DNA from 2 places in the Neptunomonas concharum genome. Region 1 is predicted to be linked to the other one. Evidence: predicted binding sites of a transcription regulator. Region 1 holds the regulator's gene; the other holds the start of a gene.
The links. Region 1 encodes LexA, which represses DNA repair genes until DNA is damaged. Its sites were predicted from a motif close to TACTGTNTANNTANACAGTA; they were not measured.
Positions count from the first base shown of each region.

Region 2: dinB (DNA polymerase IV) is a predicted target of LexA. The motif match lies at 2,971-2,990, and genes of this name have one in related genera.

Region 1 is NZ_CP043869.1:1,444,149-1,469,309, reverse strand. Features, by position in the region: gene F0U83_RS06805 (hypothetical protein) at 1-76, opposite strand, end outside; gene aroC (chorismate synthase) at 527-1,621, opposite strand; gene prmB (50S ribosomal protein L3 N(5)-glutamine methyltransferase) at 1,671-2,588, opposite strand; gene F0U83_RS06790 (Smr/MutS family protein) at 2,660-3,217, shown strand; gene folE (GTP cyclohydrolase I FolE) at 3,305-3,844, shown strand; gene F0U83_RS06780 (patatin-like phospholipase family protein) at 3,892-4,782, opposite strand; gene F0U83_RS06775 (DUF4892 domain-containing protein) at 4,779-5,630, opposite strand; gene F0U83_RS06770 (alpha/beta fold hydrolase) at 5,687-6,523, opposite strand; gene F0U83_RS06765 (SixA phosphatase family protein) at 6,561-7,010, opposite strand; gene F0U83_RS06760 (NAD(P)H-dependent glycerol-3-phosphate dehydrogenase) at 7,012-8,043, opposite strand; gene F0U83_RS06755 (hypothetical protein) at 8,063-8,278, opposite strand; gene rhlB (ATP-dependent RNA helicase RhlB) at 8,271-9,743, opposite strand; gene dinG (ATP-dependent DNA helicase DinG) at 9,745-11,868, opposite strand; gene lexA (transcriptional repressor LexA) at 11,996-12,607, shown strand; gene F0U83_RS06735 (cell division inhibitor SulA) at 12,607-13,065, shown strand; gene F0U83_RS06730 (DUF6586 family protein) at 13,185-13,712, opposite strand; gene topA (type I DNA topoisomerase) at 13,742-16,381, opposite strand; gene F0U83_RS06720 (DNA topoisomerase I) at 16,581-17,288, shown strand; gene F0U83_RS06715 (DUF1826 domain-containing protein) at 17,423-18,109, shown strand; gene hisI (phosphoribosyl-AMP cyclohydrolase) at 18,102-18,545, shown strand; gene F0U83_RS06705 (dihydroorotase) at 18,575-19,909, shown strand; gene folE2 (GTP cyclohydrolase FolE2) at 19,921-20,829, shown strand; gene nadN (NAD nucleotidase) at 20,868-22,703, opposite strand; gene F0U83_RS06690 (DNA topoisomerase III) at 22,810-24,729, opposite strand; gene F0U83_RS06685 (sensor domain-containing diguanylate cyclase) at 24,749-25,161, opposite strand, start outside.
Region 2 is NZ_CP043869.1:2,411,423-2,417,467, reverse strand. Features, by position in the region: gene F0U83_RS11310 (hypothetical protein) at 383-832, opposite strand; gene F0U83_RS11305 (AAA family ATPase) at 825-2,093, opposite strand; gene dinB (DNA polymerase IV) at 3,031-4,119, shown strand; gene F0U83_RS11295 (nucleoside deaminase) at 4,106-4,666, shown strand; gene F0U83_RS11290 (SulP family inorganic anion transporter) at 4,790-6,045, shown strand, end outside.

The DNA.
Region 1 (25,161 bases):
CAATTCGGTGACTTCCAAACCTTAACTCGGTGTATAGGGGTGCCTCAAAGTCCTTTTCTTCAAATTCTGCTTTCATATTTCCCTGATATTAATTGCTGAAGGTGTCATAACATTTTAATAGTGCGCATGCGCGATATCATTCCCCACCCAAAAGTCAGAAAATTAGCTAACACGCTGTTTTAATTTAATTTTCAGGAAAGTTTCAAAATTAGGAGGTGAGAAAAACGCGCATGCGCGATATTCTTTCATCCTTGGCATGATATCTTCCCTGTGAATATCTCTATTTCCTTGATTTTACAGATAGTTCAAAAGTTGTCCAGAATAGAAACCGTGCCTACCTGAACAACAAACCGCGCCAAGGTTTACTTTGTTTGAAAATATACTGTATGGATATACATAAAATTGCTAATTTTTATCCACAAGGAGTGTCGGATGAGCCATAGCCCTTTTATTCAGTCGATCCAGCGGAATACTTGGCAAGAATTCACCGGCAGCAGAAACCACCGGTGAACAGAGTAAGACTGTATCAGCCTTTAAGAACTGGCGTATCACAAACCACATCAGCATTTTGCGCACGGTGGCGTAGGTAGTGATCCATCAGCACAATCGCCATCATCGCTTCGGCGATGGGTGTGGCACGGATGCCAACACAAGGGTCGTGGCGACCTTGAGTGATCACTTCAATCGCTTCACCTTTGGCGTTGATACTACGGCCGGGTAAACGTAAGCTGGATGTCGGTTTAAGTGCGATGCTGGCGGTGATCGCTTGGCCGGTCGAGATACCACCGAGGATGCCACCCGCATGGTTTGAGCAAAAACCTTCGGGGGTCATTTCATCACGGTGCTGTGTTCCTTTTTGTTCTACCACGGCGAATCCGTCACCAATTTCGATCCCTTTTACTGCATTAATGCTCATTAATGCATGGGCGAGTTCTGCGTCGAGACGGTCGAAGATCGGTTCGCCTAAGCCAACGGGCACGCCTTCTGCAACGACGGTGATTTTTGCGCCGATAGAATCCCCTTCTTTACGTAGGGCATCCATATAACGTTCCATTTCTGGGACGATATCGGCATCCGGCGAGAAGAATGGGTTTTGGTTAACCTGATCCCAGTCGAATTTGCTGTCGTCGATCTTTAATGGCCCCAGCTGCGATAGGTAGCCGCGGATGGTAACCCCTTTGCTGGCTAGAAATTTCTTTGCAATTCCGCCTGCGGCAACGCGCATGGCTGTTTCACGGGCAGATGAGCGCCCACCGCCGCGGTAATCTCGAAAACCGTATTTATGGGTGTAGACGTAATCTGCATGAGCTGGACGAAAGGTGTCTGCTATATTGGAATAGTCTTTGGAGCGCTGGTCGGTATTTTGGATCAGCAGGCCAATAGAGGTGCCTGTTGTTTTACCTTCGAACACTCCTGAGAGAATCTGTACGATGTCATCTTCGCGCCGTTGTGTGGTGTGGCGGGAGGTTCCCGGTTTACGACGATCCAGGTCTTCTTGTAGGTCTGCTTCACTTAGTTCGATTCCCGGTGGGCAGCCATCAATAACACATCCCAGTGCAGGGCCGTGGCTTTCGCCAAAGGTGCTGATGCTGAAGAGTTTACCGTAGCTGTTTCCTGACATGGGTTTGTATCTCTCTCATTAAATCCGGTGTTTGATTATACGGGTTCTGTCAAAATTCGTCGCGGTATTGCGCGAGTTCTTCTTTGGTAATGGCAAAGACACCATTGCCGCCTTCGGGCAGGTCTACCCATATGAGAGGCACATGGGGGAACTGCGTCATCAGATGGACTTCGCTGTTGCCGACTTCAACCACAAGCAGCCCTTCGTCGTTTAGGTGGTCACACGCTTCGCGTAAGATGCGCCGTGTGATATCTAAGCCATCCTCTCCCGAGGTGAGTGCCAATTCTGGCTCATGTTGAAACTCCTCAGGCATGCTGTCAAAGTCTGGTTTATCGACATAAGGTGGGTTCGATACGATCAAGTCATAACGTTTGCCCTCGAGCCCATTAAATAGATCACTATGAATCACATTAACCTGTTCGGCCAGCTCGTGCTTCTCGACATTGGTTTGGGCTACATCTAAGGCGTCTTCGGATATATCCACTAAATCGACTTCGGCTTCTTCAAAGGTATAGGCGCAAGCGATGCCGATGCAGCCACTGCCGGTACACAGGTCCAGTACGCTTTCGACTAAACCGGGGCGCAAGAAGGGTGAAAACTCGGTTTCGATCAGTTGAGCAATCGGTGAACGGGGGATCAATACGCGCTCGTCCACATAGAATGGCATCCCCATAAACCACGCTTCTTGCGTGATATATGGCAGCGGTTTACGTGCCTCAACACGATCACGCACAAAACTGATGATACGCGCCTTTTCTGTGGGTAATAACCGGCTATCCATCACCGCAGGGTCACTGTTCCAAGGCAAGTAGAGTGCGGCCAACACCAGTTGTACCGATTCATCCCACGTGGAGACGTTGCCATGGCCCAAAAAAACCTGTTGCTGGTTCATTAAACTACAGGTCCAGCGTACAAAATCACGCACGGTTTTGAATTCTGTTAACAGCGGCTCTTGATCTATCATCATAACAATCGGGATAATACCCGGCTCTAGCTTATTAAGGCCCGACAGTTTAATGAATTCACCTCGCCTGCGCCATGTCTAAGGATCAAAAGAGCCCGGAAGATATCTCCTTTACGTCATTAATGGGGGATGTCAGCCCGTTAAAACACGACAAAGCGACATTACGAACCAACGGCCCTATTCGTAAGGATAGATCACGCGCTTACCACCGGGCTATGGCAGAAGCCGAAAGCGAACAGGTGATCGACGGCTTATCCAGCGAAGCGGTGGAGATTGTCGAGTCTGATGAAGAGTTGCTATTTGCAGCCCCTGGTGTGCAGATCCGCGTTATGAAGCGCTTACGCAAAGGCCATGTTCCTTGGGAAGCCGGTATTGATCTACACGGTATGACGGTTGATACCGCCCGAGATGAGTTGAGCGCGTTTATTCGGGATGCTCATCGCCAAGGGATGCGTTCTGTGATCGTCGTCCACGGCAAAGCGTTTAGTCAGTCCGGGCAGCAACCGGTGCTAAAGTCCTATGTGAATGATTGGCTCCGACAACTTGCTCCCGTCTTGGCGTTTTGCTCTGCCCAGCCTCGTGACGGTGGCTCGGGTGCCTTATATGTGCTTTTACGTCAATCTAAGCCATAATTTAACATCCGCTACTTTACGCAACTGTCATGTTCGCGTAAGTTAGCTCCCTTTTTTGATCCAGATGACAGGGGATTTTTACCAGTGATGGAAAAAGCATACGCCGCAATTATTGAACAGGTTGGCGAAGACCTAACCCGTGAAGGATTGGTTGATACACCCGCACGTGCGGCGAAAGCAATGGCCTATCTCACGCGCGGTTATCAGCAATCCCTTGAAGAAGTGGTGAATAACGCGCTCTTTCCTTCTGATAATAGCGAAATGGTGCTGGTTAAAGATATCGAGTTGTATTCTCTGTGCGAACACCATCTACTGCCTTTTATTGGCAAAGCTCATGTGGCTTATATTCCTGATGGCAAAGTGATTGGTCTTTCGAAGATTGCACGTATTGTCGATATGTACGCTCGCCGTTTGCAGATTCAAGAGAACATGACGAAAGAGATCGCCGAGGCAATCATGTCTGTGACGGACGCTAAAGGTGTGGGCGTGGTCATCGAAGCGAAACATATGTGCATGATGATGCGCGGTGTCGAAAAGCAAAACGGCTCAATGAAAACATCTATGATGCTGGGTACATTCCGTAGTAAACCAGAAACACGCGCTGAGTTTTTATCACTTATTAACTAATAACACCCATTTATCGAACGCAATTAACCCTCAGACAGTTTTCCTGTTTAAGGGTTAATTTGCGCGGCTTCATAGGCTCGCCTTTCTAGATCATCCAGTGCTTTATCAGCTACTTTACGGCCAACCTCTATAACATCTTTCGCACGGTGAAAATCGTGAAAGCGGCAAACTTCAGACGGGATATTAATCAATAAGTCCGGCGGATAACCTGCGATTTTGTATTGGCTCAATGAGCCTTGCATCACTTCCAGCGAAGTCATAATAATATCGATATTGCTATCCAGCTTAAATTTGCTGTCTTCCGGGTCTTTTGACTTAAGGAAGGAGAAGATGCCATCTTCGAATCTGCGCGCTTCATCAATACGCGGATGAGGCAGTTTTACTTCCGGCATGACAGGGTTAGTGTTCAGATCAACGGCTATGATAAGGTCAGAATGTGCGGCAACGGTTGGTACGATCGGCAAAGGGTTTAAAACACCCCCATCGACTAACACACGGTGTTCCTCTACTACCGGCGTAAATACTCCAGGTACGGCGATCGAAGCACGTATAGCTTCCATCAAAGACCCACGCTGAAACCAAACCTCTTTTTGGTGGACTATATCCGTAGCTACTGCGGTAAACTGAATAGGTAGATCTTCGATCTTAGGGTTGCCAGTAAGATTAGAGAGTTTGTCATATAAGCGCTCACCACGAATTGCACCCATACTAAAAGTTACGTCAAGTAGTTGAATAATGTTGAGACGTGAAAGCCCCTCTACCCAACTTTTATAGTTTTCAAGTGCACCCGACGCATACAGCCCACCGATTAGTGCTCCCATGGAGCTGCCAGCAATACAATTTATCTGATAACCGCGAGCTTCTAGCGCTTCGATCACACCAATATGGGCGTACCCCCTCGCCCCACCGCTACCCAAGGCAAGAGAAACAGTTGTCATGGCTTATCACTCCCGGCAACGAGCACGACTTTAAGCTGGCTATTACCCAGCACCGAAGGCGCTAAAGCCCCTAATGCTTTGACAGCAACATGTCTTAATCCATTATCGTTGAGCAAAGCTCTTAGCTCATTGGCTGTAGCTTCTGATTTTTCCTGAGCATCTGCTAAATTCTCTCCCTGATGGTGCACCACGACCACCGCTGAGCGATTAAAGCTCGCCAAACGTGGCTCAAGCTGTTGCAACACGTCCTCAGTTGGCAGTTCATCCACGGCTAGATCGACATAACCGACTTGAGAAAGTGTCGTCACGATTCGCGCTGCCGCATCTGTTTCAATTAAATCCAAGTGGGCATATAGGCGAAGGTTGCCCCGCTCAATGATATACATCACAACCGTCAAACCCGGCAGGCTCGCTACATGGTAATATTGAGAACGCTCAACACCATAAAGCTTTGATCGATCGAATATTTGGTTGGCCCAGTAAGCACTACTGCCACATTCCCGGCCACGACAGCTAAAGAGTGTTTCAGCGCGTTGCGCGGCTAACTGCTCAGAGAAAAATTCATAGACCTCCCGCGTACGGTGCCCTTCGGGGATACGGTAGGTAATTCGGGTCAACTTACCACTGAGGCGCTCTGCCTTTTCTGGCCGCTCCGCACCATTTACCTTTTCAATGCTGCCTAAAGGTAGCAGATAATCAATGGCAGCCTGGCGGTCATATTCAACAATATAAGACCCTCGAAAACGATCCAGTGCTTTACTATCGGTCGAGCCACTAATATCTGATTCAGCCAGCGCGACAGCACTGGTAAGTATCAAAATGAGTGTTGTAATCCGTTTAAACCACATTATGTTACTACCTGATTTTATTTTAGTTTTAGATCACCGTTTCGTTAAAACATTCCTTAATCTACTGCTTTAATTGCGTCGGCAATCAGACGAGCGGCTATCGGTTCTAAATGAAGATGATGATTGCCGTTAAACCAAAACACTTCACTTTGTTGTAAATGTTTTATACGCGCGCGCCAGCTCTCATCAAACAGGCCGGTCTCACCAAGATAAACGCTGACGGGTACTTCGATCTTCTTTAAAAACGCCGTTACATGCCCTTCGGTCATGCGTAAGATGGAGGGCAACATCAATCCTGGGTCACTACGCCATACAAAGCCGTCATCTTGGCGCTTTAGCCCTCGCTCAATAAGCCACTCTGCTGCTTGGCGACAAACCGGCCATCGACCTCGCATACGGGCTTGTATGGCTGACTCTTTATCGGGATATGGCCGTAAGAGTTTTTCCATCATTTTTCGTCGCTTTATAATAGCGTCGGACATCAGTACCGGCAGCTCACTCTCTTCATATACGAGCGGCGCTAATCCTTCGATCAGGTGTAAACGCTCAATACGATCAGGAAAAGCGCCGGCAAATAATGCAGCGATGCTTGCCCCCATGGAGTGCCCAATTAAGGTGACTTTATCGACACCTAATTGGTCTAATACACTTAATAGATCGCTAACGTTGTCCCATATGTAATAGGGCATTGATGAGGGTCTATGATCCGATAAACCGTGCCCGGCCAGATCCAATGCAATAAAGTGATGATGAGGAAAATGCGTACGCAGCTCATTAAAGGTCGCAGCATTGTCTAACCAACCGTGCAAAGCCAATAGCAAAGGCTGACCACGCTCTCCGGACTCCAGCGCTTTCAATCGAAAGTCGCCGATCAAAAATTCTCTTTCTTTCATATGGATAAGGTATCAGAGCAGCACACGAATTGCGCTGTTATTTTTCAATCAAGCGCGTAGCCATGCCCGCAGCAGGCCAATCCAGTGCAAGAGAGACTCGATGACCCGGGAGTAAAGGCTCGGGGGAACGCATATCCCCTTCTATTAAATAGCTTACCAGATAGCCAATAAGTGGCTGATGTGTCACTACGAGTAAGTTATCCTGCCAATGTGCCTCTAACGCCGTTATGGCTTCAGAAACCGGCACGTCGGGCGTGAGGCGCTCATCTTCGACGATTTCAATACCGCCTAACGACTGCTGCATCAGTCGAGCCGTTTGACAGGTACGTCGGTAAGGGCTGCAAATAATTTTACTGATATTCGGTGCAAAGTCTGCCACCTCAGCAGCTTGCTGACGGACAAAAGAGATCCCTTTCTCCGTCAGGCAACGGCTTTCGTCTGTTGTGGCATTCCAGTCCGCTTCTCCATGACGCATCAGTATCAACATATCACACCGCATCCCTTGGTAAGACAAATTCAACATCCGTACTTTGCTCGCTAGTCATTAAGGTTTTCGCAACCTCTTGCACATGAGCCCCATTAAACACAACTTCATACAAACCAGACACTAAAGGCATGTAGATATTTTGCTCATCCGCTTTGGCCTTGATAATACGAATAGTATTAACACCTTCAGCCACCTCACCCAACGCATCAACCGCTTCATTCAGTGTTTGGCCGCTGCCTAACGCGTAACCAACACGGTAATTACGGCTCAGCGGAGACATACACGTAACAATAAGATCGCCTACGCCTGCCAGCCCTAAAAACGTCATAGGGTTTGCGCCCATGCTGACAGCGAACCGGCTCATTTCGGCCAAGCTACGCGTCATCAACATGCTTTTTGTATTTTCACCCATCCCCAATGCAGCACTTAGCCCAGCGGCAATGGCGTAGATGTTTTTCAATGTACCGCCTAACTCAACACCATACTTATCTGAGCTGGCGTAGACCCGAAAATAGGACTGGTGCAAGGCATCCTGCACTTCGCTACGTAAAGCTTCATCATCACTAGCAATAACGGTTGCCGTTAACTGGTGCTTAGCAACCTCTTTCGCCAAATTTGGCCCACTCAGAACCCCTACGCGGGCATCAGGCAGCTCGTCACACAGTATCTGGCTCATGAGACTAAAGGTTTCACCTTCGATACCTTTAGTGGTACTTATCACTCCCTGACCTGCTACTAGGTAGGGTTTTGCCATTCTCACCACTTCCCTAAAGCTTTGGCTCGGGATGGATACAAACACCAACTGCGCCCCTTTGACTGCTTCCGCTATATCGGTGGTTGCTACCAAGGAGTCTGACAATGGGTAGTCCGGAAGATAACGAGAGTTCAGATGGCGCTGGTTAATCTCTTCTGCTCTGGTGGCATCACGCATCCACTGGGATACACAGATGCCCTTTTCTGCCATGATGTTAGCAATGACGGTTCCAAAACTACCGCCACCTAACACAGCAACTTTCTGCTGCTTTGCATTCATACCGATTCCTTAACGACGGCTACCGATCATCAATACTATCGAGCAACCGGTCTATACCCTTAAAGATAAACACTACAATCACGTAAGCTAACACCGACAATCCAATAAATACCATAAGCTGTGTTAGGTCACCGGTGCGCTGATAACCTGCAACGCCGAACGCTGCAAACAGAGCGCTAACAATAATTGCCAACACCTTAGAGATTAGCCGGGTTTTATGACGATCTTCAGACATGAGTCTGGTTTTTCTCCTCTTCGTTTGGGGTATTTTCACTCGATACAGTTACATCATCTTGTACTTCGACATCAGAAACCACTGGCGCTACTGGCTTCTGGCCAACCGGATACAGATCAGCCAACAACTCTTCATCAGGGTGGATACATTCCAATTTGACTCCCGTTTCGGCTTCAATATCGGGAATCATAAAGGAGTCGTTTTCACAGGCAAAGCAGATAGATGTTCCCGATGCCCCGGCACGCCCTGTACGACCGATACGGTGCACGTAATCATCCGCATCTTCCGGTAATTGATAGTTGACCACATGAGTTACACCATCAATATGGATACCACGGCCTGCCACATCCGTTGCCACCAGTACTTCGATCTTGCCATTTCGGAAATCTTCTAAGGTTTTTACACGCTTATGCTGTGGGATCTCGCCTGACATGAGCGCGGCTTTTACACCATCTTTGCGTAGCTTTTCGGCCAGATCACGGGTTTCGTGGCGACGATTACCAAACACGATGACGCGCTCAATGTTGTTAACGCGAATGTAATTACGCAACAACTTGTACTTTTCATGACTGGAAACCAAAAATACTTTCTGGCTGATGTTATCCGTCGAACGTTTTTCTGCCTCGATCTCAATCTGAACGGGATCTTTAGTCCATTGGCGGGCCAAATTCATAATATCATCGGTAAATGTAGCGCTATACAGCAGGGTTTGACGCTCATCCCCTTTACGCGGCGTGTTGCGGATAATCGTGCGTACATCAGGGATGAACCCCATGCTGAGCATACGGTCTGCCTCATCCAATACAAGCACTTCGACGTTATATAGATCCACCTCTTTGGAGCGCACAAAGTCGATCAATCGACCTGGCGTTGCCACCAAAATATCAACCGGCCCTGCTTTAAGCTGTTTACGCTGCTTTTCATAGTCCATGCCACCTACCATGGAGATAACACGTAGGTCGGTGTATTTGCATAACAGCTCAGCATCAGCGGCAATCTGTAACGCCAGCTCTCGCGTAGGGGCAATAATCAAAGCACGAGGCTCACCCTTACGCTGTTTGTCCTCAAGTTGGAAATCCAACAGGTCTGTAATAATACCGACAAGAAACGCTGCTGTTTTACCGGTACCCGTTTGGGCCTTGCCGATAATATCCTTGCCTTCCAGAGCAGGTTTAATGGTTTCTGCCTGAATGGGTGTGCAGTACTCAAAGCCTAAATCATGGACAGCGCGCATCAGGGGATCCGGTAGCGAAAAGTCATGAAAGCGCTTTTTGCCTTCAACTTTTGCGACAACAAATTCTGATGGTGTCCAGCGTTCATGCTGACTACTTTTTTTACGATCTGACGGCCGACGTTTGCTGGCTCGCTCACTCTTAGAAGCTTGCGCATCTTCCTTGTTGTTATCAACAGTATCGGATGTAGCGTCTTGCACGGTTTGGGTTACTTCTTCCAATTTTTTACTCACTTTAACTGATTTCTCGCCGAAATGGCGGTAGTGCATCTAACAGCTGACGACCATAACGACGGGTCACTACCCGACGATCCAGCAAAATAATCTGCCCACGGTCCTGCTCTGTACGTAATAAACGGCCAGCTGCCTGTGTCAGGCGAATCGATGCTTCCGGCACCGTCCACTCCATAAACGCATTACCTCCACGCTGCTCTATCCATTCAGCCATGGTGGCGTCCACAGGATCATCGGGTACGCCAAACGGTAGTTTAGTAATAATTACCTCGGTCAGGTACTTACCTGGGAGGTCGACCCCTTCCGCAAAAGAGGCCAATCCAAAAATAATGCTATGTTCATTCTCGTCTATTCGTGCTTTATGGCTACGAATGATCTCATTCTTAGTCAGGTCGCCCTGCGCCAGTACTTTAGCACGGATCTTCTCTGGCGTATTCTCCAGCACCGAAAACATCTGGCGCCAAGAGCTAAATAAAACCAGCGCCGCTTCAGATGTTGGCAAATGCTGATTTAAGTACTGAATCACTTCTTGCGTATGATCATCAGGTTTGCCTGGATCACTTTCCATTTTTGGTACTGATAATACCGCAGCCCCCGCGTAGTCGAAAGGGCTTGGCAAGCGCTCACACAGCACATCCGAGGGTAACCCCAAGTCATCGATAATACGGGTGAACATGCCGAGTGCCGTTAATGTTGCCGAGGTAACAACGGCTCCAAAACAATGATCCCAGAGATGATTTTGCAAAGTATCAGCAGCGGATACTGGGCTGCTACGACACTCATAATCCACACCATCAGACGCTTCGGTCAAATTGATCCAACGAGCCGTGGGTGCTACACCCTGCGGATCTGGCTGAGAATAACTTTTGTTTAGCCAGTAGAGCGATTGCGCACGCATCCACAACTGCCCCATGCGCGGATACCAGCGCTCTGCCACATCACGATTAATCTCAGGCACCCCTCCATCTAAGGCCTCTTTCAAGAGATCAACGATTTGCTCAGCTTTAATCATCCAACGTTCAGCCTCACGACTTAAAGCTAACGAAAGTGCCATTAAGTCATCAGGTAACACCCCTTTAGGGAAGCGATAACGATCAGACGACGGTCGCTGCTGCAGATCAAACAGCTTAGCCCTTAATGCGACCTGGTATTGATCCAACAAGGTGTCCATCTCCTGACGGGCAGGGCTCATTTTATCAACATATTGCGACAGCACGGCATGTCCATCACACTCATCGAGCATATGATCAAGCTGCTTAGTTGCCGACTTAAGCCAGCGCTGCGTCCCTTTTACCCGCATGCTGTAAGAGAAGTGTCCGGTTGCTTTCGCCGACAGATGATGCCCCTCATCAAACACATAGATGGTTGAAGAGGGTTCCGGCAAAATGGCTCCGCCACCTAACGAAAGATCTGCTAAAACCAAATCATGGTTTGCGACGACGATATCCGCCTTATCCATTGCATCTCTCGATCGGTAGAAAGGGCAAACCGAAAAGTTACTGCAGCGACGGTTAGTACAGCGGGTGTGATCACTCGTCATTGGCGACCAGCGCTGCTCTTCAATCTCTTCTGTTAATGAATCCCTATCCCCATCCCATGCGCCTGACGCAAACTGATTAAGCAGTCCTTGGTAGAAAGCGAGTGAGTCCTCATCTAGTTTGTGGTCTATTTCATCTTCATAGAGCGCCATTTGTCCAAGTTCGTGCTGTGACTCAAGCAGTTTTTCTGCCTGGCTGATACAGAAATAACGTCCACGCCCTTTTGCCAGCACAAATCGAATGGGAAGCTCCAGCAATTTAGATACTTCTGGCAAGTCTTTGTTAAGCAGCTGTTCCTGAAGCGCGACTGTCGCCGTAGATAGCACCAATGATTTACCACAGGACTGGGCGATAGGAATGGCACTTAATAGATAAGCCATTGTTTTACCCGTACCGGTTCCGGCCTCTATCAGGCAGACATGATTACCGCCTCGGCGCTCCCCTTTCTCATTGGTATCAATACTGCCCAATACCCGAGCGATATGCGCAATCATCATCTTTTGCCCATACCTTGGCTTTAAGTTCTGTTCGGACAGAAAACGCCGATAAGAGGATTGGATCGAATTTTTAAGGGTGTCACTTAACAAAACGTATACTCGACCAGTTTTTGGCGTGGATCATATCAAGATACTGGATATATAAACAGAAAATTACTTTACATCAAAGTTTGCCTGTATATAATCACATGTACTGTATAAAAAAACAGGCACGATCATGAAACTGACAAAAAGACAATCAGAAGTATTAGAGTGTATTCGTGACCATATCGACGCGACTGGCTATCCACCTACCCGTGCAGATATCGCCAGAAGCCTCGGCTTCAAATCTGCTAATGCGGCAGAAGAGCACCTTAAAGCGCTCGCTCGAAAAGGCGCCATCGAGATTATTCCTGGTACATCCCGCGGTATCCGCCTACCTGAAATTGAGAGCGAACCCGAAGGTATACCTGTTATCGGTCGCGTTGCTGCCGGATCACCTATTCTTGCTCAAGAACATATCGAGGAGCACTGCACGATCTCCTCCAGCTTCTTTCATCCACCGGCGAACTATCTGTTACGAGTCCACGGTACCAGTATGAAAGATATCGGTATTATGGACGGTGACCTATTGGCGGTTCATCAATGCAACGACGCAAAAAAAGGGCAAATTGTTGTTGCCCGCATCGAAGATGAAGTCACGGTCAAGCGCTTCAAGAAGGAAGGCCACATGGTCTACTTGATCGCCGAGAATGAGGAGTTTCCTCCCATTGAGGTTGACCTTCGACAACAAACGATTTCGATCGAAGGATTAGGCGTGGGCGTTATCCGACAAGGGAGTGAGCCATAATGCAAGCATTGAATACGGTAATTCCGTTCCCTGCTCCTTTACTGCGCAAAACAGATGTTAGTGAGATTCGCCGCAAACCGACAACCTCGTCAGCCTTTGGCAAAATAACAGAGATTGTTACGCAATGTGGTGATATTACTGAGATCCCTATGCTGATGCCATTACTGGCTCAACTCAGCCATAGTGATCGCTGGTTCGTATGGGTATCGCCACCTAGCCAGCTACCTAAAGCGCTGCTGCTCGATGCCGGTGTGGATCTGAAAAAAGTCATCATGCTTTACCCGAACGAGCAGCACTCAACGCTTGAGTTAGCACAAAAAGCCCTGCGTGCAGGTACCTGCCATGCCGTTATAAGTTGGACGGGGGACCTTTCAGACACTGAGATGCAGGCCCTTGAACATTCAGCACTGCATGGCCACAGTAATGGCATCCTCATCCGAGGACGCCAACACCACTGAATCGACCGAATGCCTTAATGGAGTGTAACAGGTATTGGAAGCCCGGATGCTTCCTTCGGTTCTACCTCACCAGCTTTACGCATAGCATTTATCTATTTGTATTGTGCCTGTCTTTACTGTTACCACTCTTGCATATCGGCTCTTAATCTTTCAACCAAGGCGCGAAACTCATTCAGCCACCCCTTATACTCAGCCAAAATATCTTTATCTTCGGCATGATTAGGATTGATCTGAATAACATGTATTTCTGAAATACTGACTTTCTCATTGGCGGTTGCCGTCTGATGATCAGCCGCTTTCCAACATGCATCATAGGCTGCCAGCATTTTATGCAACCAACTTGCTTCGTTTTTCTCCAAAGCATTTAATTCTGAAAGCTCAGGTGACTCCTGACCAGAGCCTTCTAGCAAGCGTTCCAGATCAGATAGCCTAGAGACTAACGCAGGATCAAAGCGATACTTCTCCGCGACTTCCCGCAAAAAAGCACCATATGCCGACGCCAAATGAAAAAGAACAGACTCATTATAAGACTCAATTTCGGCGTGCTTACTCCAACCTGTCGATTCGTGAGCCTCCGCCAGCGCATCCATATGGATGCGGGCAAAGTTGATTTTCTGATTCGTCCTGACCAGATAGACATTACTCATGCTACGCCCCTGTTAATACCCAACCGTGTTTATTTTTTCTTCGCTTTAGGCTCTTCAACCGCCCATTTACCATCTGCATAGAATGCCTTCCAACCGGTCGCTTTGCCATTGACCTCGGTCATCACATACTGCTCCTTGGTTTTGCGGCTATATCGCACAATAGTCTCATTGCCTTCCATATCATGCGTGGGCGCACTAAATAAGAAGCTGTATTTCTCATCAATCTCCGATTGATGCGGCAATAACTCGACCACCTTAGGGGCACGGGTTTCACGATTTTTTGGGAACTGACTCGCCGCTAAGAATAACCCCGACGCACCATCGCGCAGAATATAGGTATCCTCAACTTTTTCACAGGCCAGCTCTGGCATCGGCACAGGGTCCATTTTTGGAGGAGCCGCTTCGCCATTTTTGAGCAGTTTACGTGTGTTTTTACATTCCGCGTTTGTGCAGCCGAAGAACTTGCCAAAACGGCCCGTTTTAAGCTGCATCTCAGAACCACACTTATCACATTCTAACGAAGGCCCATCATACCCCTTAATACGGTACTGCCCCTGCTCGACTTCATAACCCGGACAATCAGGGTTATTCCCGCAGACGTGTAGCTTGCGGTGCTCATCGATCAAGTAGCTATCCATCGCACTATCACATAGCTTACAGCGGTGCTTGTTACGTAGAATCCGCGACTCTTCTTCGTCATCTCCATCAACGCTCACCACTTCATCACCAGAGGTCAGGTTGATGGTTGCTTTGCAGCGTTCTTTAGGTGGCAAACTATACCCAGAACACCCTAGGAACACCCCCGTGCTGCCGGTGCGAATCATCATATGACGATCACACTCAGGGCACGGTATATTCGTATCAGTAGGGCTGTTAGGCCGCATCCCATTTTCTGGATCTTGTGCTTCTTCAAGGCGTCGTGTGAAACCTTGATAGAAACGGTCTAGCAAGACTTTCCACTCAGCCTCACCCTGCGCGATATCATCAAGCGCATCTTCCATTCGTGCGGTGAAGCTGTAATCCATGAGATCAGTAAAGTTTTCGGCCAAACGTTCAACCACGATATCGCCCATTTTACAGGCATAGAAACGTCGGTTTTGGATTTCTACATAACCGCGATCTTGAATCGTTGAGATAATCGACGCATACGTCGATGGACGGCCGATTCCCCTTTTTTCCAACTCTTTAACCAAACTTGCTTCAGTATATCGTGCGGTTGGTTTCGTGAAATGTTGTTTAGGGTCAAGCGATTTCAGGACAAGTTCTTCACCTGCCGCCACATCCGGAAGAATAATATCCTCATCATTCTTACCTTTACTCGCCATTACGCGGGTATAACCATCAAAGCGCAGAATACGCCCTTTCGTGGTAAGCTCATATTCGCCCGACTTCACAGTAATACGCGTACTTGTGTACTGGGCAGGTGTCATTTGACAGGCAATAAATTGACGACGAATCAAATCATAGAGTCGCTCGGCATCCCGCTCCATGCCGTTTAGATTCGCAGGTTCTACATTAACATCTGAGGGGCGGATCGCCTCATGGGCCTCTTGTGCCCCCTCTTTGCTAGAATAGCGATTTGCAGCTTCCGGCAGGTATTTACTGCCATAATGATCACCGATATATGCACGACAACTTTCTACCGCTTCGGCACTCAAGTTAGTCGAGTCCGTACGCATATAGGTGATATAGCCGGCCTCATATAGACGCTGTGCCATCATCATGGTTTTCTTAACGCCAAACCCTAAACGGGTACTCGCTGCCTGCTGAAGTGTTGACGTAATAAAAGGTGCAGAGGGTTTGCTGCTGGTTGGCCGGTCATCACGACTCAGCACCGTCAAGCTCGAAGCCTGTAACGCCTCAAGATGCTGATTTGTCTCCGCTTCTGAGGAAGGCCTAAACGCAGCGCCTGCCACCTTAGCGACTTGTAGGCGGATAGCATCTTCTGCTGCCGTTAGTGCTTGAGCGTGAACTTCCCAGTATTCTTCAGGGATAAACGCACGAATCTCTTTTTCCCGCTCCACAACAAGACGAACAGCCACCGACTGAACTCGCCCTGCAGAAAGCCCTCTGGCGACCTTTTCCCATAGCAGTGGAGAAAGCATATAACCCACTACACGGTCTAAGAATCGTCTCGCCTGCTGGGCATTGACATGATTCATGTCCAGATGACCGGGCTTTTCAAACGCTGCCGAGATCGCCTTCTTCGTGATTTCGTTAAAGACTACACGACGGTAGCGCTCATCATCCCCGCCGATAGATTCCCGCAGGTGCCAAGCAATAGCCTCCCCTTCGCGGTCCAAATCCGTTGCGAGATAGATAGTGTCAGCTTCTTTGGCTAAGCGGCGCAACTCTTCTACTACTTTCTCTTTGCCTGGTAGAATTTCGTAGTGCGCATCCCAACCTTTCTCAGGATCAACCCCCATACGTGCCACCAGCTGCTCTTTAGACTTTTTAGCCTTGTAGATCAGCTTTTCTTCTGGCGACATTTTGCGGGTCAGGGCAGCCTGACGAGCACGGGCTTTAGGATCAGACTTAGTGGCGCTTCCGCTCGTTGGCAGGTCACGGATATGACCGACGCTCGACTTAACGACATACTGACTTCCAAGATACTTATTAATCGTCTTGGCTTTTGCGGGTGACTCAACAATAACGAGCGATTTTCCCATAGGGTGGTTATCCTCGGGCAGAGATAGCACATAAAAACAGCGAGCATATATAAGTGGTTAGCGTAGCGGGGTCAAGCGAGTCTACAAAAAAAAACTAAACCAGCTATAATCGAACTGTCATATGTTGTTTTAGAAATTGGCATAAAAATACAACTGCTTGACTATATAATTCATAGACTTACCAAGGTAGTTAAGCCCAATGCTTCAAGATAACTTAATATACATTGCTATTATCGCCCTTGTTGGTGCAGCTGCGCTCTTTATAAACTACTTCATAACCCGCCAAGAGCACAACACCTCTATGAAAAACAGCCGCTTAGGGTGGCTGCAGACCCGAACACTGCATACGTTAGATGCCATAACGGCCCTAAGAAGCGCAGGCTGTAAACCCGATATATTGGAAAAGCTGAATCAGCACGCCATGGTCTTGATCGAAGAGATCAGCCTTCTCGCACCGGATTCAGATTTAATGACGCAAGTAAACAATCAAAAAGAAACCGCCGACAGAACCGCCCCAGGTACAGCTCAATTTACCAGCGATAAAGAACTTAAGCGCTTTCAGATTTATATCAACTTTACTGAAAAACTACTCGCCGAAATGCTAAAAAAAGGCAAACTCTCCCAAGCTTTGGCGAGAAACTATGGTCAGGAGTTATACTGGCTGAACCTCACCGTTGTCGCAGAAGCACACATTAGCCAAGGGCAGCGCCATCTTCACGATAACGACCCACTCACTGCCCTTTCGCATTTCAAACATGCTAAGGCTGTGATCGTTCGCGCTATGGTCCCTCAAATAAAGAAACAACCGCTTTTGGATAGAATCCAACCCATGATAGAAGAGATACAACCGAACAAAACGGCTAACGCTGGTACGTTGGCAGATTCGCTGGATAACTTCCTCAAGTAGATGTAACAAAGCACACAGGCCTTGCTTGTTTTCAGAGGGTAACTTTGCTCCCAATAATGTTATGTTGTAACATAACATTTAATTACCCCTATGGACCGACTCTTTGTAAATAAATGCGAGAGGCCTTTCTCCTTATGATTCAACCAAATAACTACCAAGCAGTAGCTAATCTGTCGCCCTGTGCGCTACCTCGACGCTCAGCAAGCGCACACCACCCAGACATCTTCACCGATATCTATCGAGACGACACGTATCTTGCCATATGGCAACGAAGCCTGTCAGACGAGCTAAAAGGCGCTGTGACAGACTTTATGGATATTAACAAGGCACGACAAGGCATCTTGGCCGTCACGCCTCACAACACCATCGAGACGCTTTGCAAAACCTTCGGCCCTAACGATAGCGTTGTTACATTAGGAGAGGATATTGCCCTGCTTGTTGATATGTTTTGTTGCTTATTCGACCTAAAGCGCGCTGGCTTAAGGCTCACAAAACTGGATATGGCCATGTGCCCGCGGTTTCATGTTGACCGTGTTCCATGCCGTTTAGTCACAACCTATCAAGGCGTCGCTACCGAGTGGTTACCTCACGAAGTGGTCGACCGCTCCAAACTTGGCGCAGGCCACCAAGGGAAACCAGATGAGCAATCTGGGCTTGTTAATGGCACCCACCATATCCAACGCCTGAGCTTAGGCGATGTTGCTTTATTAAAAGGTGAAAACTGGTCTGGCAATGAAGGCGCAGGGGTCGTACACCGCTCGCCTCCTGTACCTACAGGTGAAAAACGCTTACTACTGACACTGGACTTTATCGATGACTAAAACATTTTTTATCCAGTGTGAAAGCTTAACAGAGCGAGACCGCTTGGATTTATCGATGTGCATAAAGCACCTGAGTTTTAATTCAGATGGGCTGATTCCCGTTATCACTCAATGCTATCAAACGGGCGAAGTGCTGATGCAAGCCTGGATGAATAAAGCCGCTATCGAGAAAACCCTATCTTCTCAAAAAATGACTTACTGGTCCCGAAGCAGACAAGCGTTCTGGATGAAAGGCGAAACCAGCGGCCACACTCAACAGTTAAAAAGTATGCGCTTTGACTGCGATGGCGACGCCATTTTATGTCTGGTAGAGCAACAAGGCCCAGCTTGTCATACCGGCCGGTTGAGCTGCTTCTATTTACAGGCCGATAACCAATCAAGCCAAGTGCAGTTGTGCACACCTATTTTTACTGAAAAAACAGCCACTGAACAATAACTCACTGGACCATGAAAGAAGTGCACTCTATGCCATCGACTCTGATTAAAAACGCAAACATCGTTAATGACGGCAAGGTAATGGCGTCTGACCTTCGTATTCGGAACCAACGTATAGAAACCATCTGTACAGACATTGCTGCCCACCCTAACGAACAGGTTATAGATGCCAAAGGCGCGTATCTGCTACCTGGCATGATTGATGATCAAGTTCATTTTCGAGAGCCGGGTCTAACTCATAAAGGCACCATTGCCAGCGAATCCAGCGCTGCAGTTGCAGGCGGCATTACCAGTTATATGGAGATGCCCAATGTTAACCCTTCTACCACAACCCTTGAGGCTTTAGCACAGAAGTACGCTATTGCATCCGCAAGCTCACTCGCTAATTACGCATTTTATTTAGGTGCCACCGAAGATAATATAGAGCAGATAAAGCGCCTTGATCCAAGCAAGCACTGCGGTGTCAAAGTCTTTATGGGTGCCTCAACAGGGGACCTATTGGTAGAAAACCCGACAGCGCTTGAGGCTATCTTTCGAGAATCGCCGACCTTAATTGTCACCCACTGCGAAAGCGGCCCCGTGATTGCACATAACCGCCAAGCATTACTTCAATCCAAGTCCGAACTCACTATTGAAGACCATCCAAAACTACGGGACACAGAAGCCTGTTTTGCATCCTCCTCTTACGCTGTCAATCTTGCCAAGCAGTATGATAGCCAACTCCATGTACTGCATATCACCAGCGAAAAAGAGCTCAGTCTGTTTGATGCAGGCTCTGTGGCAAGTAAAAAGATTACCGCAGAGGCCTGCGTGCACCACTTATGGTTTACGGAAGATGACTACCCCCGCTTGGGTAATTTACTCAAGTGCAATCCATCGATCAAAAGCAAGCAAGATAGAGACGCTCTAATACAAGCCTTGCAGACAGGGAAAATCGATATTATTGCCACTGACCACGCACCCCACACCTTTGCCGAAAAGCAGCATGTTTATGATCAAGCTCCGGCGGGGTTACCGTTGGTTCAACACGCGCTCTTAACCTTAATGGATCATGTAGCACAGGGACGTATGACACTCCCCCAAGTCGTCGAGAAAACCGCCCATAACCCCGCTACGCGATATGCCATTCAAGATCGCGGCTTTATCCGCGAAGGCTACTACGCAGATTTGGTTTTAATCGATAGGGCATCTCCCACCATCGCTACTCATCAAAACAGCTTATATCTCTGTGGTTGGACTCCATTTGATGGCCATACCTTCCGTTCAAAAATCGTAGCGACCTGGGTGAATGGACAACAGGTTTACAACGGCCAGCAGGTTTCGACACGCCCAAGCCCTGCGCAACCACTCATATTTAATCGATAATCAGGAATACCATGTTTCAACACAATACGCTTCCCGATATAGCGACAACACAGCTCACCGATAACGCGTTTGCACTGCAATGGGTAGGCATGGAGCAGATTGCGGTGCCACTTATCCTGCCTCTGCAACATGGGCAAGCACAAAATCTGGCCGCCAAAGCTAGTATCTATGTCAGCCTTGATGATCCTGCAGCTAAAGGTATACACATGTCCCGTTTGCATGCGATTGTGAATCAACTGGCGATACGCAAATGCAATAAAGCCACGCTGGACGATTTACTGAATGAGGCCGTCCGCTCACAAGCAGGCACAAGCAATAATGCCAAGCTTCAATTAACCTTTGGGTTACTCTTAAAAAAACCATCACTGCTCAGTTATGAAACCGGCTACCAGACTTATGACGTTACCATTGCGGGTGAATCACGAGCCAACAAACACAGTTATGCAATGGAAATAACCCTTCCCTATTCCAGTACATGCCCTTGCTCAGCTTCATTGGCTCGCCAATTATATGCCAACGAAATTGATATCAAGTTCCCCTCATTAGCCATTGATAAAAAAGAGCTTTTACAATGGTTGCAATCAGACGCTGGATCAGTTGCCACACCTCATAGCCAACGCTCTTACGCTTACATTAACATGGTCATAGGCGATCATAACTGGCCTGATTTAGCTGAGTTGATTTTTCAATTTGAAAAAGCAATCGGCACCCCCGTACAAACCGCAGTGAAACGCAGTGATGAGCAAGAGTTTGCGCGACTCAATGCCACCAACCTTATGTTTTGCGAAGACGCTGCTCGTCGCTTAAAAGGTTGTTTAGAAAAGATGTCGTTCGTTGATGACTATCAACTCAAAGTAGAGCATCAGGAAAGCCTTCATGCCCATAATGCAGTTGTAATTGATAAGCGATCAGCCCGCTAACGCAAGCTGATCTGAGGCATAAAGGTAAGTAGGGCGTATTATTGCAATACGCCATTTTCATCGTAATATGCTTGTGTGCTGTATTCGCTTAGCGGCAATTTACCGATGGTGCCTTCACGTTTTACGTAATCGACAAACGACTGCGCGTAATCCAAGAAGGTATCTACGATACGGCTTTCATCCTGCGCAATAACACCAAATGTCAGATAACCGTCCCGGCCACCTGCAATGTAATTGTTCGTTACCACTTTATAGGTCGCCGCAGGGCTTAGTGCTTCCCAAGTATCGCTGCCTTTACGCATCACTTCCAGATTGCTAAAGCGGCTGCCTTTTACCTGTGAGCGATCCAACGTCCAGCGTAACCCCGAAGCATAAGGGAAGGCTCCTGACGACCCATCTGGCGAGATTGCATAATCAAAGGCATCTTCCAACACATTGATAATATCCTGCCCCGTCATTGTCAGCTCCACCAACGTATTGGCAAACGGTAGCAACGTATAGGCATCCCCTACCGTGATATCCCCTTGTGCAAGATCCACGCGTACACCACCGCCGTTTTGGATAGCAATATCAGAGGTTAAGCTCATATCACGGAACGCCTTAGCCACAATATTGGTAATATCACTACCATTAGACTGGGTGGCTGTCACATCACAAAGCGAGCTTTTACCCTGCCCTGGGATTCGTTCAAGGCACAGATCATCGGTACTTGAACCGATCACCGCTTGCTTAAGTTGATCAACCTGTACGGAGTAACCCGCCAGCACCGCTGCTGCTGTTGGGTCATCTTCAACCACCGAAAGTACACTATTAGCAGCAATGGCATCCAGCACGCCTTGGCGCTCAGCACCTGCAAGCTCCGCATCATTACGCTCAAAGGTATCGGATAGCAACAAGTGCGGTGTACCCGCGCAGCTTTCTACCTTACCCTCGCTGCTAAAGTTAACATCCAGCTCACCCACTACATTGGAGTATTGCCATGCCTGCACCACACAGACAGGGTCGCCATCTTTATTAGTGAGCTGTGTCGGGTAAGGCCCAGCGGCATTCAGGCCAAGTGCATTAAATTGATCGCCCAGCAAGGTGTGGGAATCACCGCCTACAATCACATCGACATCGGTCAGGTTTTGAGCCAAGGCCTGGTCATTTTTATACTGATAATGGGTCATCAGGATAATCTTGGTAATGCCGTCTGCTTTAAGCTCATCAATATATTTCTGCGCAGTTGCGGTTTCATCTAAAAATTGAGTCGATGCATCCGGGCTGGAGGAGTTCTTGGTTTTGTTGGCAATATCAATACCGATGATACCGACACGCGCCTCACCAAACGTTTTGACGACAAAGGGCTTAATATAATCCGTTGGTGAATTCAGCGCCAAAGGAGAAACACCTAACTCAGGCACCACATTCGCAGCAAGTACATCTGTTGTACACTGGCCGCTGTTAAGGTGATCTAGGAAGTTTTTCAGCCCCGCATCACCATCGTCAAACTCATGATTACCCAATGCGAACGCATCAAAACAGACCTGATTCATCAAATCCGCATCCGCCTGCCCTTTAAACAGGGTGTAATACAGATCCCCCGTGATGGCATCACCCGCATGAAGCTTAAGCACATGAGGCTGTCCACTGGAAAGCTCATTAAACTTTTGAGTCACTTTAGCAAAGCCGCCCATCTGCACATCCGTATCCTCACCCGCCAGCATCAAACTGCCACCATTACTGGTAAGGTGGGAATGGTGATCATTAATATGCAGAATTTTTAGCGCCAGCGCAGCGCCCTCTTTTTCACTCTTAGAGTTACCGTTACAGCCTGCTAACGCAACCGCTGCCGCCAACAACGCAACCGTGCCTACCTGTTTTAAATGAACCATAGATCTAATCCCCGACACTCTCTTTAGCTGGAAAATCCACTGTTAAACGTTTAGTAGAAAAGATTAGATTACTACGCAAAAATGACATTAATGCTGCGAAAATGCCTTAAGAGGCTGCTTTTTTGGATGTTTTTTTACGCCTGTAAACAGGCTTTTTCCCTAATCCTTTAAGTTCGGTGAAGTTCTGGATTTCGACTTCTCCAATCAAAGCCCTAAGACCTTCTGTCAAAGGCTGCATAAACTGTCCATAGCTCATCCGTTTGTCGCTGATCGCTTCTAGCTGGGATTCCCAGTGAGCCGTCATATCAGGGACAACCATCTTTGCCGGTAGGCTGTTAACCAATTTTTTGCCGGTTTCTGTGGCGTGGATCTCTTTGCCTTTTTTAGTAAGAAATTGGCGTTTGAAGAGTAGCTCTATAATACCTGCTCGGGTGGCTTCGGTGCCTAGTCCATCGGTATCCCTGAGCACTTTTTTAATCTCTGGGTCTGATACAAACCTGGCGATGCCGGTCATGGCCGCCAGCAGTGTGGCATCCGTAAAATGCTTTGGAGGGCTGGTTTGTTTCTCATCCAGCCTACCCTCTTGACAGTACACTGAATCACTCACTTTCAGTGCAGGTAACGCCTGACTTGCGAATTCATCTTTCTGATCCGGCTTACTTGAGCGAGGAAAGAGTACCTTCCAGCCTTGTGCGATAACGGATTTTTGCTTGGCGATAAAAAGCCCACCCTCTACTTCGTTATCAATTTGGTGTTCTGCATATTCAAAAGGTGGGTAAAACTGCATCAAGTATTGCCGAGCAATCAGCTCATAGATGTTTTTTTCATCCTGTGAAAGGCGGCTTCCCTCCATCGCTCGGGAGGTGGGAATGATGGCATGATGGGCACTGACTTTACTATCATTCCACGCTTTACTCTTAAGGGACAGATCTGCTTCTGCAATCGCTTTAGCCAGTGTTGGCGCGGTTTTGGCTATGGATGCGGTAACGGTCTGCCGGTCGTTATAGTGCCCGCTGGGCAAGTAGCGGCAATCCGACCTTGGGTAAGTAATAAGTTTATGGCGCTCATAGAGTTGCTGGCAAACATCCAACGTTTTTTGGGCATTTAGGTTAAAACGCTTTGAGGCATCAATTTGCAATGCTGATAGATTATAAGGTAATGGCGCTTGCTGCTTCTTTTTCTCTTTTTTGACTGCCGTAACACGTCCCTCTTTACCGGTGACAGTTTGCAGTACCTTTTCAGCCAGCTTAAGAGAAAGAACACGGCCCTCTTCATCCATGTAAGGCTCACAGGCGCTGCTCGGTTTCCATTTGGCGACAAATGTCTCGCCTTGATCCGTTTGCAAGGTGATAAACACTTCATAGAAGGGCTTGGATACGAAGTTCTCTATTTCTTGGTCGCGATGTACCACAAGCCCTAACACAGGTGTTTGCACCCGGCCGATAGAGAGTACACCCTGATAACCAGCGTTCTGCCCTAGAAGTGTGCAGAGCCGTGTCATATTAATACCATAGAGCCAATCTGCTCTCGCTCGGGCAAGTGCGGAGGTGGCTAAAGGGATAAACTCACTGTTCTGGCGAAGGCTATTGAGCGCTTTTTTGATAGCGTCAGGGTTCATATCGTTCACCAAGCAGCGCTTTGTTGCCTCTCGCTTAGCTTTACTGACCTTTGCATAATTGATCACTTCATCAACCAATATTTGACCAACGCGATCAGGGTCACCCATATTGACCAGCAGATCTGCTTCTTTAATCAGCTTTTTCACAGTGTTGAACTGCTTGCGGGTTTTGGGCTTTACCTGTTGCTTCCATTCAGTGGGAATGATCGGCAGATGTGCCCTCTTCCATTGTTTGTATTCAGGGTCATAGGCTTCAGGCTCGGCCTGTTCAAGCAGATGCCCTATACACCAAGTGACAATATCACCATTGGCAACCCGAATAAAACCATCACCTTTTTGATGAGGCTTGGGCAAAACATCCGCCACAGCACGAGCAACGCTGGGCTTTTCTGCGATATACAGCATCATCTAATTTGAGACCACTGAATTAAATCTGGCGCGTATTAGTCCGCTTAGGCGAGGGCTTTTTATAACCCACGACGCAGTTTCTACCATGTTTTTTGGCGGCATAAAGTGCCATATCCGCATATTTTACAAGGGGCTCTTCCTCTGTGCTATCACCAGGTGCTGTGGCAATACCAACAGAGAGTGTGATAACTCGCATACAGGTATCACTTTTACCTGAGAGCTCTTCAATGACGGCAATCATTTTCTTCAGCTTTTTGTACGCTTCTATTTTGCTGGTATTAGGTAGGATAAGAATAAACTCCTCGCCACCATAACGCGCCAGTACATCACGGGATCGAATTTGACGAGAGAGGTATTCCGCAACAAATTTGAGCGCTTTATCACCCTCTTGGTGACCGTAGGTATCGTTATACTGTTTAAAGTGGTCAATGT
Region 2 (6,045 bases), 960 kb from region 1:
ACCACGTTATTGCAACGATAATAGAGGGTATTAAACAAGCAATGAGCCGATGCCAGATTGTTCCAGACAAAAACAGCAATGATTTATATCGATTACGGCCAATGAAATTGTAGATGTGCTCTGCTTGGAACATGACAAAAAATACTGATACTAACCAAAATATTGTAGGCACCTGCTCGTAAAATTCGTATGAAAACCAAATATAGAGAAACATCGAAGCAACTACCATCAAACCGCTGCTCATATATCTATCAATTAACGAGTTACTTGTCATTGCATATTCTCATTCGATTCATTAACTCTATCTATTTTACCAGTAGGCTTAAAAAAAGCAGGAGTATCTGTGCTTAAGCTTGACAGTGGGAGTCATACCAACGCTTTGTTAGGTGTGTTTTTTTTCTGATATCCAAAATTTGTGTTTGCTATCTAGAAACACTATATAGAACGTACTCTCCGAGATGAAACCTGCGACCCTCGGTTTCCCTCCTATGCCTTCTATAACAGCCCACTCGACATTTTCCTCAACGTGTTGTGGATGAAAAAAATCAGTCTTATTTTTGGGTGGAAAGTCACCATAAGGCTTTATTTGGTGCTGATTAACCGCCTCATCTCTGGATAGTTGCGAAATCGCTGAAAGTCTATTTATAAGAGGGTTGAGCAATTCTAGCTCTTCCCATAGTGCAATAGTTTCAGGTTGTTTAGAAGGTTGTGTTTGATCCAAATACTTGAAACTAAAAGTCATGAGTTCTCTATTTTGGATAACTTTTCTTTCGTTTCTTGTATTTTCTTTACGTGACCTATCTTTTCTTCCGCTTCTATCACGCTTAGCCATTCAGGATTTCACCTAAATCATCTATGGAACCGAAAAGAGGGATGGCGCCATACTTTCCTGAAAGGTAATCTTTACTGTAACTGCCTTCTTTCCTTGTGTAGTGTTCTTTGTATTCAACAAGCGAATATATTTCACTTTCATTAAGGGGGGTTTTTTCAACAAACCAAATTTGATCTCTTCTAAATAACTCTTTAGTTAACAGGTTTGTATCATGACAGGTTACAATTAGCTGGCTAGCTCCTTGATTACTTTTATGATAAAGATCAATAATAAATTTACATAAAAGGGTATGGAACTTATTGTCAAACTCATCGACAATCAAAATCTCTTCATTTTTAATCACATCATACAACGGACCTAGAAGATAGATTAATTTCTTTGTACCTTCGGATTCTAACGAGAGTGGAAAAGAATAAAACTTTCCAGTTTCAGGGTTTACCTTAACAATTTTAATCAGTTTCTTTTTTATCTTATTTTTTTCTATGAAGCTATGAAGCTTGCTTAATGCATCATCAAGATCGGAGTCATCTAAAGAACCTTTCTTAAGTAAAGGAAGGTTTTCTTCGGTCTCATCGACAATAATATCTTCGATTTGAAGAGATTTTAGGATTTCAAGAGACCATTCTTTGAATTCACTATTTTCTTCGAATAAGTCAATGGTGAACTCTTTAAATCCATAGTCATCTAGTCCAGAAATAACGTTTAGTTTTTGAAACCAGTCCGTCACGACAACTGATTTTTTGCCATTGAACTGGGATAATACAGAAACAAATGGAACAAACGGTTTTGTTTTTTCAATATTCCAAGAGTCACCTTCCTTATGAACAAAGGATTTTGCTTCACTGAATGAGCGTTGGTTGAAAACTACCTTTTGCCCTTCTCTATGAAATAATTGAGTCTCTCTTGATGTTTTAGTCCAGTAGAGCCACTCTTCAGAAATTACCCCTTGCTCGATAGATATACCATACCGATACATGTTATCCATTGCTAAGAATGTAATCTCAAACTCCGTCGGTTTGTCAAAGAGATTTTCTTTTAGTAGAAATGGAACGACTTTCTTTACTGTCTTATCATTAATCGAATCTAGAGATTCAAGAACAAGGCTTTTTAATGTGTTAAGCGCAGCTGCGAAATTAGATTTTCCAGAAGCATTTGCGCCGAAAATAGATGCACTTTTTAAAAGGCTATTAATACCATAAGCATTAATTTGTTTGGTGTTATTTAGATTGTAATTCTCTTTGGTTGAGGTAGACGCGAGCATACTCAACTCTTGTTTCGAGTTGAAGGAAGAGTAGTTTTGCAAGGAAAAATCTATAAGCATTGTTTATGCCATATATTGAAAATTATATAAGCTTAACTATATCACTTAACCATGATCTTTGCAAAAATAGCACGATAACGAAGCTTAAGTGCATGATTTTTGCGGGCAGATGGGGAGCACCTAACGCTTCAAACAGGGGCGTGCATTAGCGCGTCCCGGCCCGAAGGGCCCTTGCTGCTTTGGTTTGTTAAGTGTTTACCCCAGCCCAGACCTACTACATACGATGAAAGCAACGAAAAACCTATGCTAAAAAAAGCTAGTGATTCAACGTAGTCTTGGTTCGCGTGAGCGAGGACGAGCGACAAAACCACCAGCGGCAGACTTAGGAAAACTGCACATACCAATACGGCATAAATTGGTTTTACTCCATTTACTTTTCCGTACCACAAGCCAACAAAACAACCTGCAATTAGTCCAGACAAACAAATAGCATCTTGACCGGAGTATGTTCCTGCCAATTTATAGAGGCCTATAGTTCCCAAGCCTACGAGGAGAAACATCAATACTAAAATAGTTAGGATGTGCTTGATCATATTTTTACACTTAATATTTTATTCACCTGCGTGAGTGATATCATTCCTTACTTAAAGGTCAGAAACCGCTCTAACACATTATTTTTTAATAAGCTTTTTGGAAGGAGTTATCAGGTGGCTTCCCTGTAAATGCGCATGCGCAATATCATTCTGGCGTGTGCGCGTTATCTTCCTTGAGCTTGTTTCTATTTACTTGATTGTAGTGGAGTTGTAGGGGTTGTCCAGCAGAATAGTGTGCACTGGGGTTAGACAAAGTGCGCATCTTTTTTGACTTTTGCTAAATATGCTGTATAAAAAAACAGTATTAATCTTGTGTGGTGGGAATGCAGCGGTGAAGTGGTGCGATGCGTAAGATCATCCATTGTGATTGTGACTGTTTTTATGCGGCGGTCGAGATGCGCGATTTTCCTGAATATCGGGATATTCCGTTAGCGATTGGTGGCAGTACCGATCGGCGGGGTGTGATTGCAACTTGCAATTATGCGGCGCGTGCGTTTGGGGTGCGTTCGGCGATGGCGACGGCTCATGCGCTTAAGTTGTGCCCGCAACTTAAGGTGATTCCGGGGCGTATGGGGGTGTATAAGGCGGTATCGGTACAGATTATGGCGATCTATCAGGAGGTCACAGCGCTGATCGAGCCATTGTCACTGGATGAGGCGTATTTGGATGTGTCGGATACGGAGTTGTTTCAGGGCAGTGCGACCCGTATTGCGCAGATGCTCAAGGCGAGGGTACAGGCCGAGACCGGTATTACGATTTCGGCGGGTGTTGCGCCGAATAAGTTTTTGGCAAAGATTGCCAGTGATTGGCAAAAACCGGATGGACTGTTTGTGATTACACCGGATCAGGTTGATGCGTTTGTGTTGTCGCTTCCGGTGGATAAGCTGCACGGGGTAGGGGCAAAAACGGCTGAGCGATTGCATGCCATGGGCGTGATGGTGTGTGCTGATTTGCGCCGCCAGCCGCTGAGTTTACTGATCGAGCAGTTTGGCCGTTTTGGTAAGCGTTTGCATGAGCTAAGTTTGGGGATTGATAACCGTGAGGTGTCGAATCACCGTATTCGTAAGTCGGTCAGTGTTGAGCATACCTTCCCTAAGGATTTAGCAACATTGGCGGCGTGTTTAGCGCAGATTGCCCCTTTGTATGCGGAGCTACAGGCGCGTTATAGTAAGCATAAAGCGTCGTTGGGTATCCAAGGGGTGTTTGTAAAGTTGAAGTTTAATGATTTTACGCAAACCACGGTGGAGCAGCATGTGCAGGGGGATCAACCGGGGTTGTTTCCGATTTTGATGGAGCAGGGTTTTTTGCGCGCAAATAAGCCAGTGAGGTTGTTAGGCTTGGGTTATCGTTTACAGCCTGGGGGTGTAGAGGTGGCCGAGCAACTGCCGTTATGGCCAGCTAACCAAGGAGTCAATCCGCATGACATTGACTGATTTAGCCGCCCGTGTCGCGGGGTATGTGATCCATCCGGATTTTAGGGATGAGGCGTGTGGTTTACGTTGTTGTGAGTTGGCGCTTGCAGCTTTGCGAACGGGGGATTATGGCGTCGGTGCGGTGTTGCTGGATGCTGCGGGAAATACTTTGATCGAGGCGCAGAATCAGGTGTTCTCAGGGGGTTATTGTTCGTCGGGCCATGCAGAGATGCGATTGATAGATCGTTTTGAGTCTGAACTGGCCGGCCAGTTGAACCCCGATGATCTGAAGCTGGTGGTCTCTTTGGAGCCTTGCCCCATGTGTTTGAGCCGGATTCTGTTAGCTGGTTTTGGGGTCGTTAAATATATGGCGGAAGACCCAGCGGGAGGGATGGTATCTCGGTTGGATGATATGCCGCCTGCGTGGCAAAACTTAGCGAGTTTACAATCGTTTTATCATGCGCATATCAGTGATGCACTTCGCCAATTGGCACAAGACCTTGCACAATATGGGGTCGCCGAGTTACGCAAAAATTTGCTGGCGCAACGCCAGATCTCTTCTTCATAAGGGTTGATGGGTTTTATTGAATTGTCACGCTGGTGTGTCAGCATGGGGTGATTTCTGTTAAAATCCGGCACTTTTTTAACCCCGTTCAAACTGTTTAACACACATCCCATTTCGGAGTGATGAATGTTTCAACTGCTCGTTTCTAAAACTCAAAGTATGAAAAATGACCTGCTGTCGGGTTTGACAGTGGCGCTGGCCCTCGTGCCGGAGGCGGTCGCCTTTGCTTTTGTCGCTGGTGTAGAGCCGCTGGTTGGCTTGTATGCGGCCTTTATGGTGGGCTTAATTACGGCGGCGATTGGTGGTCGTCCGGGTATGATCTCGGGTGCTACGGGTGCGCTGGCGGTGGTGATGGTCAGTTTAGTGGCGCAGCATGGTGTGCAGTATCTGTTTGCTACGGTGGTGCTGATGGGTATTTTGCAGATCCTTGCGGGGGTGTTTCGTTTAGGTAAGTTTATTCGCTTGGTACCCCATCCTGTGATGTTGGGATTTGTGAATGGTTTGGCTATCGTTATCTTTTTGGCGCAGTTAAAGCAGTTTAAATTCACGGATGATAGCGGCCAATTACAGTGGCTGCAGGGTAGTGATATGGGCATGATGCTCGCTTTGGTGGCATTAACGATGGCGATTATTCACTTTTTGCCTAAGTTTACCCGTGTGATTCCCTCATCATTGGCGGCGATTCTGACCGTGACTTTATTGGTGATCGGCTTAGATCTGGATACCCGTACGGTGCAGGATGTGTTGGCGAATATGACCGGTAACCCTGCTGCGACAATTGCGGGTGGTTTGCCTGATTTTGCGATTCCGATGGTGCCGTTTACCTTAGAGACGCTTTATATCATCTTTCCGTATGCGGTGATTTTAGCGGCAATTGGTTTGATTGAGTCGTTGCTGACGTTGACCTTGATTGATGAGGTTACAGAAACCCGCGGGCGCGGTAATAAAGAGTGTGTAGGGCAGGGTGTTGCCAATGTCGTGACAGGTTTCTTTGGAGGTATGGGCGGTTGTGCCATGATCGGCCAGAGCATGATTAATATTAACTCGGGTGGCCGTGGTCGTGCATCGGGTATCTCTGCGGCGCTATTTTTGTTGGCGTTTATTTTGATTGGCGCCAGCTTGATCGAAATTATTCCGGTTGCTGCGCTGGTGGGCGTGATGTTTATTGTGGTGATTGCGACCTTTGAGTGGGCGAGCCTGCGTTTGTGGGGCAAGGTGCCAAAAGCAGATCTGTTGGTTGTACTGACGGTGACGGTGGTCACGGTAATGACCGACTTGGCGATTGCGGTGGTCGTGGGTGTGATTATGTCGGCGCTGATGTTTGCATGGAAACATGCTAAGCATGTGGAGTTTGAAACCTGGACCGAGAATGAAGGCAACAC